2 regions of the Janthinobacterium sp. 78 genome follow, and region 2 is predicted to be linked to the other one. Evidence: predicted binding sites of a transcription regulator. Region 2 holds the regulator's gene; the other holds the start of a gene.
The links. Region 2 encodes FNR, which switches genes on or off when oxygen is low (the NO sensors DNR and NnrR bind a similar motif). Its sites were predicted from a motif close to TTGATNNNNATCAA; they were not measured.

Region 1: C8C92_RS04255 (PAS domain-containing methyl-accepting chemotaxis protein) is a predicted target of FNR. The motif match lies at 1,466-1,479, and genes of this name have one in related genera.

What each region holds. Positions count from the first base shown of each region.
Region 1 covers NZ_QENT01000001.1:971,488-974,906, forward strand. Annotated here, with positions in the region: gene C8C92_RS04250 (DEAD/DEAH box helicase) at 1-1,146, shown strand, start outside; gene C8C92_RS04255 (PAS domain-containing methyl-accepting chemotaxis protein) at 1,602-3,245, shown strand; gene bamE (outer membrane protein assembly factor BamE) at 3,280-3,419, opposite strand, start outside.
Region 2 covers NZ_QENT01000001.1:334,700-338,118, reverse strand. Annotated here, with positions in the region: gene C8C92_RS01405 (response regulator) at 1-1,204, opposite strand, end outside; gene fnr (fumarate/nitrate reduction transcriptional regulator Fnr) at 1,444-2,202, shown strand; gene C8C92_RS01395 (FixH family protein) at 2,206-2,730, opposite strand; gene ccoG (cytochrome c oxidase accessory protein CcoG) at 2,877-3,419, opposite strand, start outside.

The DNA of each region.
Region 1 (3,419 bases), 640 kb from region 2:
ACGGGCCGTGCCGGCCGCAGCGGCGAAGCGATTCTGTTCATCACCCCGCGTGAAAAGAACTTGCTCAAAGCCATCGAACGCTCGACCCGCCAGCCGATCAGCATGCTGGAATTGCCGACGATTCAGGCCGTCAACGATGTGCGTATCGCCAAGTTCAAGGAACAGATCAGCGAAACTCTGGCCTTGGGCGAACTGGAACAGTTCCAATCGCTGATCGAAGATTTCGAACGCGAACAGAATATTCCCGCCATCGAAATCGCCGCCGCCCTGGCGAAGATGGCACGTGGCAATACGCCGCTGCTGCTGGACAAGAACAAGGCGCGCGAGCAAGCTACCTGGCAAGACGACCGTCCTGTACGCCAAGACCGCTTCGAACGCAACGACCGTCCGGAACGGGGCGACCGTTTCGAGCGTAACGAGCGCAGCGAGCGTCCGGCCTTCCCGAAAAAGGAACGCATTTCCCGTCCTGCCGACGCCGGCATGCAGACTTTCCGTATTGAAGTCGGTCATCAGCATGGCGTGAAACCGGGCAATATCGTGGGCGCCATCGCCAACGAAGCGGGCATCGATTCGAAAAACATCGGCCGCATCGAAATCTATGACGACTACAGCGTCCTGGACTTGCCAGATACCATGCCGAAAGAATTGCTGGATCAGCTGAAGTCCGTCTGGGTTGCTGGTCAACAATTGCGCATCAGCCGCGACGGCGATGCACCGGACCTGGCGCCGCCAGCCGCGCCGCGCAAGCCGTTCGCCGCCAAGTCCGCGCCAGCGTTCAAGGATGCGCCAGCGGACGCGGGCGAGGCAGCACCTGCGCCGCGCGCGCCGAAAAAGGAACGTCCACGCCCGGGCGTGACGGCTTACCGCATCGAAGTGGGCCGTGAGCACGCCGTGACGCCAAGCAACATCGTGGGCGCCATCGCCAACGAAGCGAACCTGGAAGCCAAGCATATCGGCCGTATCGATATCTTTGACAACTACAGCGTGCTGGACTTGCCGGAAGGCATGCCGCCGGAAATCCTCGACCACCTGAAATCGGTCGTTGTGTCGGGCCAGAAACTGCGCATCAGCCTCGATGACGGCACGACCGAGCGCAAACCTGCGCCAGCGCGTCCAAAGTCGCCACCGCGCAAAACGTTCAAGTAAGCCATCCCTTCCCAGGCGCCTCCCCGGCGCCTGTGTCGCGGATTGGAGACACATCCCCCACTGGCGCGTTCGCGCCAGTTTTTATTTTCCCTCAAGAAATGAATATTGTTGCTGCATTATTGTTGGCGGCAGGCGTCGCCATGTGCTGGCCTTTATCGCAATGCTTCCGCGTCTTTTTATCGGCGCAAACACCCTATTTATTGCCTGCTGCATCGATACATAATTTTTTATTAATTATTGCATCTGCACGCAATTTGAATTTTACATTTCAATAAAATCAATCAAGTTGAATCAAAGTAAATTCTAAAACATAAATAAATTGACTTTTATTAAATTATTTGACCGGCGTCACTGCCGCTGTGGCGATATCTCGCTGGTGCTTGATGTGGTATATTGTTTTTATAATTTTGTTATGCTAGTTGAAAAAAAATAGAGGAGCGACGATGCGGGTCAATATGCCTATCACGCAAAAGGAATACGTATTAAATGAAGGCATGACGATTGTTTCCACCACGGATTTACAGGGAAACATCAATTACGCCAATCAGTATTTCATTGAGGTCAGCGGTTTCTTGGAAACGGAACTGCTGGGTGCGCCACAGAATATTCTGCGTCATCCCGATATGCCGGCCGAAGCGTTTGCCGACCTGTGGGATACCATCAAGACGGGCATGCCATGGACCGGCATGGTCAAGAACCGCTGCAAGAATGGCGATTTTTATTGGGTCTTCGCCAATATCACGCCCGTCATCGAGAACGGCCGTCCGATCGGCTATATGTCCGTGCGTACCAAGCCTACGCGCGAGCAGATCAACGAAGCGGCAGCCCTGTATAAAAGTTTCAAGGACGGCAATAGCGCCAACCTGGCGATCCGCAATGGCCGCGTCGTGCGCCAGGGCTGGGCCGCCAAGCTGGCCGAGTGGCGCAAGCTGAGCCTGTCGCAAGACCTGGCCCTGCATTGCATCGTCTTCGGCGTGGTGCTGGCCATCCTCGGCTGTGCCGTGTGGAGTATCGACGGCGACACGAGCACGGCCACGCGCAGCTGGCTCAGCGGTGCTGCCGCCGCGGCCGTGGTGCTGATGCTGTATTTCTGGACCCATCTGCACAATTCGCTCGTTACCCCGCTGGGCGACGCCATCACGATGGCGCGCAAGATGGCCGGTGGCGACCTGACGGGCGTCATCGACAAGGTGCGCGACGATGATATGGGTCAATTGATGGCGGCCTTGCGCCAGACCAACATCAACCTGCACAGCATCATCGGCGACGTGCGCGCCAACTTCGAGGATATCCGCGTCACCACGGCCGAGATCGCCACGGGCAATATGGACCTGTCCAGCCGCACGGAATCGCAAGCGTCCAGCCTGGAGCAGACGGCGGCCAGCATGGAAGAGCTGACGTCCACGGTGCAAAACAGCGCCGACCACGTGGCCACGGCCAACGACCTGGCGGTGCAGGCGTCCACCGTCGCGGCCAAGGGCGGCACCATCGTCAGCGAAGTGGTCACCACGATGGATGAGATCAGCACCTCGTCGCGCAAGATTCTGGACATTATCGGCCTGATCGACGGTATCGCCTTCCAGACGAACATTCTTGCCTTGAACGCGGCCGTGGAAGCGGCACGCGCGGGCGAACATGGCCGCGGCTTCGCCGTTGTGGCGGGCGAAGTGCGCAGCCTGGCGCAGCGCTCGGCGACGGCGGCCAAGGAAGTCAAGCACCTGATCGACCATTCGATCGCCACCGTGAATGCGGGCAGCGTGCTGACCAGCAATGCGGGCGCCACCATGGCGGAAGTGATCGCCTCCGTGGCCCGCGTGACGGAAATGATGGACGAGATTTCTTCCACTACGCGCGAGCAGAACCAGGGCATCGGGCAAGTCAACCAGGCCGTCATCCACATGGATGGCATTACGCAGCAGAATGCGGCGCTGGTGGAGCAGGCGGCCGCGGCCGCCACCAGCCTGGCGCAGCGCACCGACAGCGTGGCCCAGTCGATCGGCATCTTCAAACTGAAGGCCTCACCCAAGCGCAAGGTGGCCGGTGTAGGCCGCAGCGTGGGCGCGGGCGTGGCGGCAAGGGCCTTGCTGAAGGCACGCTAAGACCATCATCCCGCCAGCGCAACGCTGGCGGGAGCTACTTCGCTACCCGGTACACTTCCCCGCTGCGCACCTTCCGTACCACCCCGTCCCCGCCAAACAAAATCACATATTCTCCCTGCGCGCCCGAGGCGGCCGGGTAGGTGTACATCCACACTTCATTGCCGCTGTCAAAAC
Region 2 (3,419 bases):
GCACGGCATTCAGGGGCGTGCGGATTTCATGGCTCATGTTGGCCACGAAATCGCTCTTCGCGCGGTTGGCCGCCTCGGCCCGGTCGCGCTCCTGTTCCAGCTCCGCCGCGCGCGCTTCGAGTTCCTGCTGCAGGCGGTCGCGTTCGCTCATCAGGCCGTTGAACGCTTCCGTCAGTTCGCCGATTTCGTCGCGCTGCCGCACCGGCACGGGCGTGAAACGGCTGCCGCTGGTGCGCATGGCTTGCAGCGTGTCGCGCAGGCGCACCAGCGGCGACAGCAGGCGCACGGTGACCCAGCCCAGAATAAACGCGGCCAGCAGCGAAGCGAGGACGCTCCACAGCACCAGCCGGTACAGCACGCCATCGAACGGTTCGAAGGCATCGTCGAGAGGCAGCGAGGCGGCCAGCAGCCAGTTCACCGATTTCAGGCGTTTGAAGCTGTTGACGGCCGTGATGCCGCGGCTGTTGGTGCTGACCATGCTGCCTTCGCCATCTTGCTTCAGCAACTGCGTGGTGGTCAGGTTGGCGTTCGGCAGGCGCGGCTGCAGCAAGCGGCTGGTGTCGGGGTGCAGCACGTAGCGCGGCACGGCGCCGCGCGTGAGGATGAAGTAATAGCCGCTCTTGCCGATCTTTTCCGAACGCAAGCGTCCCAGCAGGTTGTCCTTGTACAGGCGCAGCACGCCGATCACCACGCCAGCCACCTGGCCATCGGCGGTGAGCACGGGCGCCACCATCTGCACGATGGGCATGCCGCTCGACTTGCCCAGCATCGGCTCGGTGATCATGGGCTGGCGCGTGCGCAGCACGGTCTGGAAATATTCGCGCTCGGCGACGTTGATGCCGGCGCGCCCCGCTACTTCCGGCATGTCGGCTACGACGGCGCCTTGCGCATCGAGCACCAGCACGTCGTCGAACAGTACCAGCATCGAGCGGCGCGAATAGTATTCGCGCAATTGGGCGGGCTGGGCGATCAATGCCGGCGGCTGTTGCCGGGCCGTCAAAGTGACGATCTGCAGCAGCATGCCCAGCTTGTCGTCGAGTTCGGCAGCGGTGCGGGTGATCAGGGCAGACTGCTGGCTCAGCAGTACTCGGGTGAAGTCGGCGCGCATGCGCTGCACCTGTATCATGGTGACCAGCGCGATCATGGCGATCGAGGTCAGGCTGGTGGCCAGCGCGACTTTTGCTTTGATGCCGAGAGGCTTCATGATTTCCTTTTCAGTACCGGGCGGTACAGGCGGCAGCTAATGCTGTCGGGAATTTTCCTATCAATACATCAACTTGGCAAGCGGCGCTGCGCAAATTGCCTTCCCCACATGGGCTTTTAACGATGTTGCCATATAATCAAAGTCAGAACGTCGTTTATTCAGCGGAAATGCGGTGAAATTGGCACACGGCAACCCTGTATGCAGTAAACTCGTTATTGCATTTTCTAAAAGGTACCGACATGACTGAAGCGCTACTCACTCCCACCATGCCCACAGTGACCGTGGAAGCGTTGCGTGCGCGATGCTCGACCTGCAGCATGCATCAATTGTGCCTGCCGATGGGCCTCGATGTGGGCGACATGGACAGGCTGGACCAGATCATCGGCCGCCGCCGCAAGATCGTGCGCGGTGCCTCGCTGTTCCGCATCGGCGACTCGTTCCAGAATCTGTACGCGATCCGCCTGGGGCACTTCAAGACGTACCAGATCAATCCGGGCGGTGAAGAGCAGGTGACGGGTTTCCAGATGGCTGGCGAACTGCTGGGTATGGACGCCATCAGCGCCGACCGCCATCACTGTAATGCGGTGGCGCTGGAAGACAGCGAAGTGTGTGAAATTCCTTTTTCCAGCCTGGAACAATTACTGGGCAATATGCCGACCCTGCTGCGTCATTTCCATCGCATGATGAGCCAGGAAATCACGCGCGAGCAAAGCGTCATGCTGTTGCTGGGCAATATGCAGGCGACCCAGCGTTTTGCCGCCTTTATCGTCAACCTGGCCTCGCGCTATGAAGCGCGCGGCTATTCGGCCAGCAAATTTCAGCTGCGCATGTCGCGCGAGGAAATCGGCAATTACCTGGGGCTGACCATCGAGAGCGTCAGCCGTTTATTGTCGAAATTCAAGAAGGAAGGCTGGCTGCGCGTCTCCAACCGCGAGATCGAGATCTTGCAGCCCGCCAAGTTGAAAGCCATTACGGCCGGCACGGACGTCTGCAAATAAGGCTTACAGTTCCTCATCTGCATGCAGCGCGATGCTGCGCTGCAGCGGCCAGGTCCAGATGCCGGACAGGCGCCACTCGCGTTTGTCGTTTTCCACCAGTACTTGCCAGCGGCTGCGTTCGAGCATCGGCAGCGCGACGGAAAAATTGCCGGCCGCATCGGGCTGCACCAGCAGCTTGATATCCTTTTCCGGCAGGGTCGCATGCGCCAGATGCAGCTGCAGCGGACCCTGGTAAGCCTTGCCGAAGCTGTGCACGGAACCACTCAGGCGCGCTGACGCCACATCATAGGACAGGCTGGTATCCATCGCCAGGTCGCTGGCGATCGTATCGCGCCGCAAGTCCTGGTTGATCGCCTTGCCCTGCTTGTAATAGTCGCCCACCACCAGCGCATCGGGCTGCGTAAACGCGATATAGCCCATGAAGCTGCCGACGACCACCGACAGGCCGGGGCCGATCATCAGCAGCCAAGGCCAGCGATGCTTGTACCAGGGATCGGCGGGTGCTTGCAGTTTCAGACTGTCGGACATTTTGTTCTCCTTGGGGTCGGACCCTGTGGGTCTGACCCCAGCTTTTGCTTCTGGGTTGAAAATACAGTAAACCTACCGCATGTTGGATGCTACCCCTACGGCGACATACCGGGGTCGGACCCGGAGGGTCCGACCCCGAATCAACATCACCGCGGTACGATGAATACCGCGCTTTCACGCACATGCAGCGATGGGTCGTCCAGCGAATGCAATTCGATCGCAATCTTGTTCGAACCCTTCTCACCCACGCCGTGCGGCACGCGCAGGCGGATCGGCCAACCCAGCGTTTCCGTCGGCTGCAAGGTCACCTCTTCGCGCGTCAGCAAGGTCAGGCCCGGCAAGCCGGAAGCGCTGATTTTAAAATGCTGGGTTTGCTCCGAGGTGTTCATGATCTGCAAGCGGTAGACGTTTTCGATCATGCCATCTTCCACTTCGCGTCCCATCGAACCGCGGTCGCGGATCACGTCCATTTTCAGGGGCGTGCGCAGCGCCAGCGAGGTACACACGGCAATGATGATCAGGGCCAGGATGGAAGTGTAGATCAGCACGCGCGGGCGCATGGCGCGCTGGCGGATCTGCTTCGAACTGAAGTTGTTTTCCATCGCATGGTCGGTACTGTAGCGTACCAGTCCCCGCGGCCGGTCGACCTTGTCCATCACCGTATTGCAGGCATCGACGCAGGCGGCGCA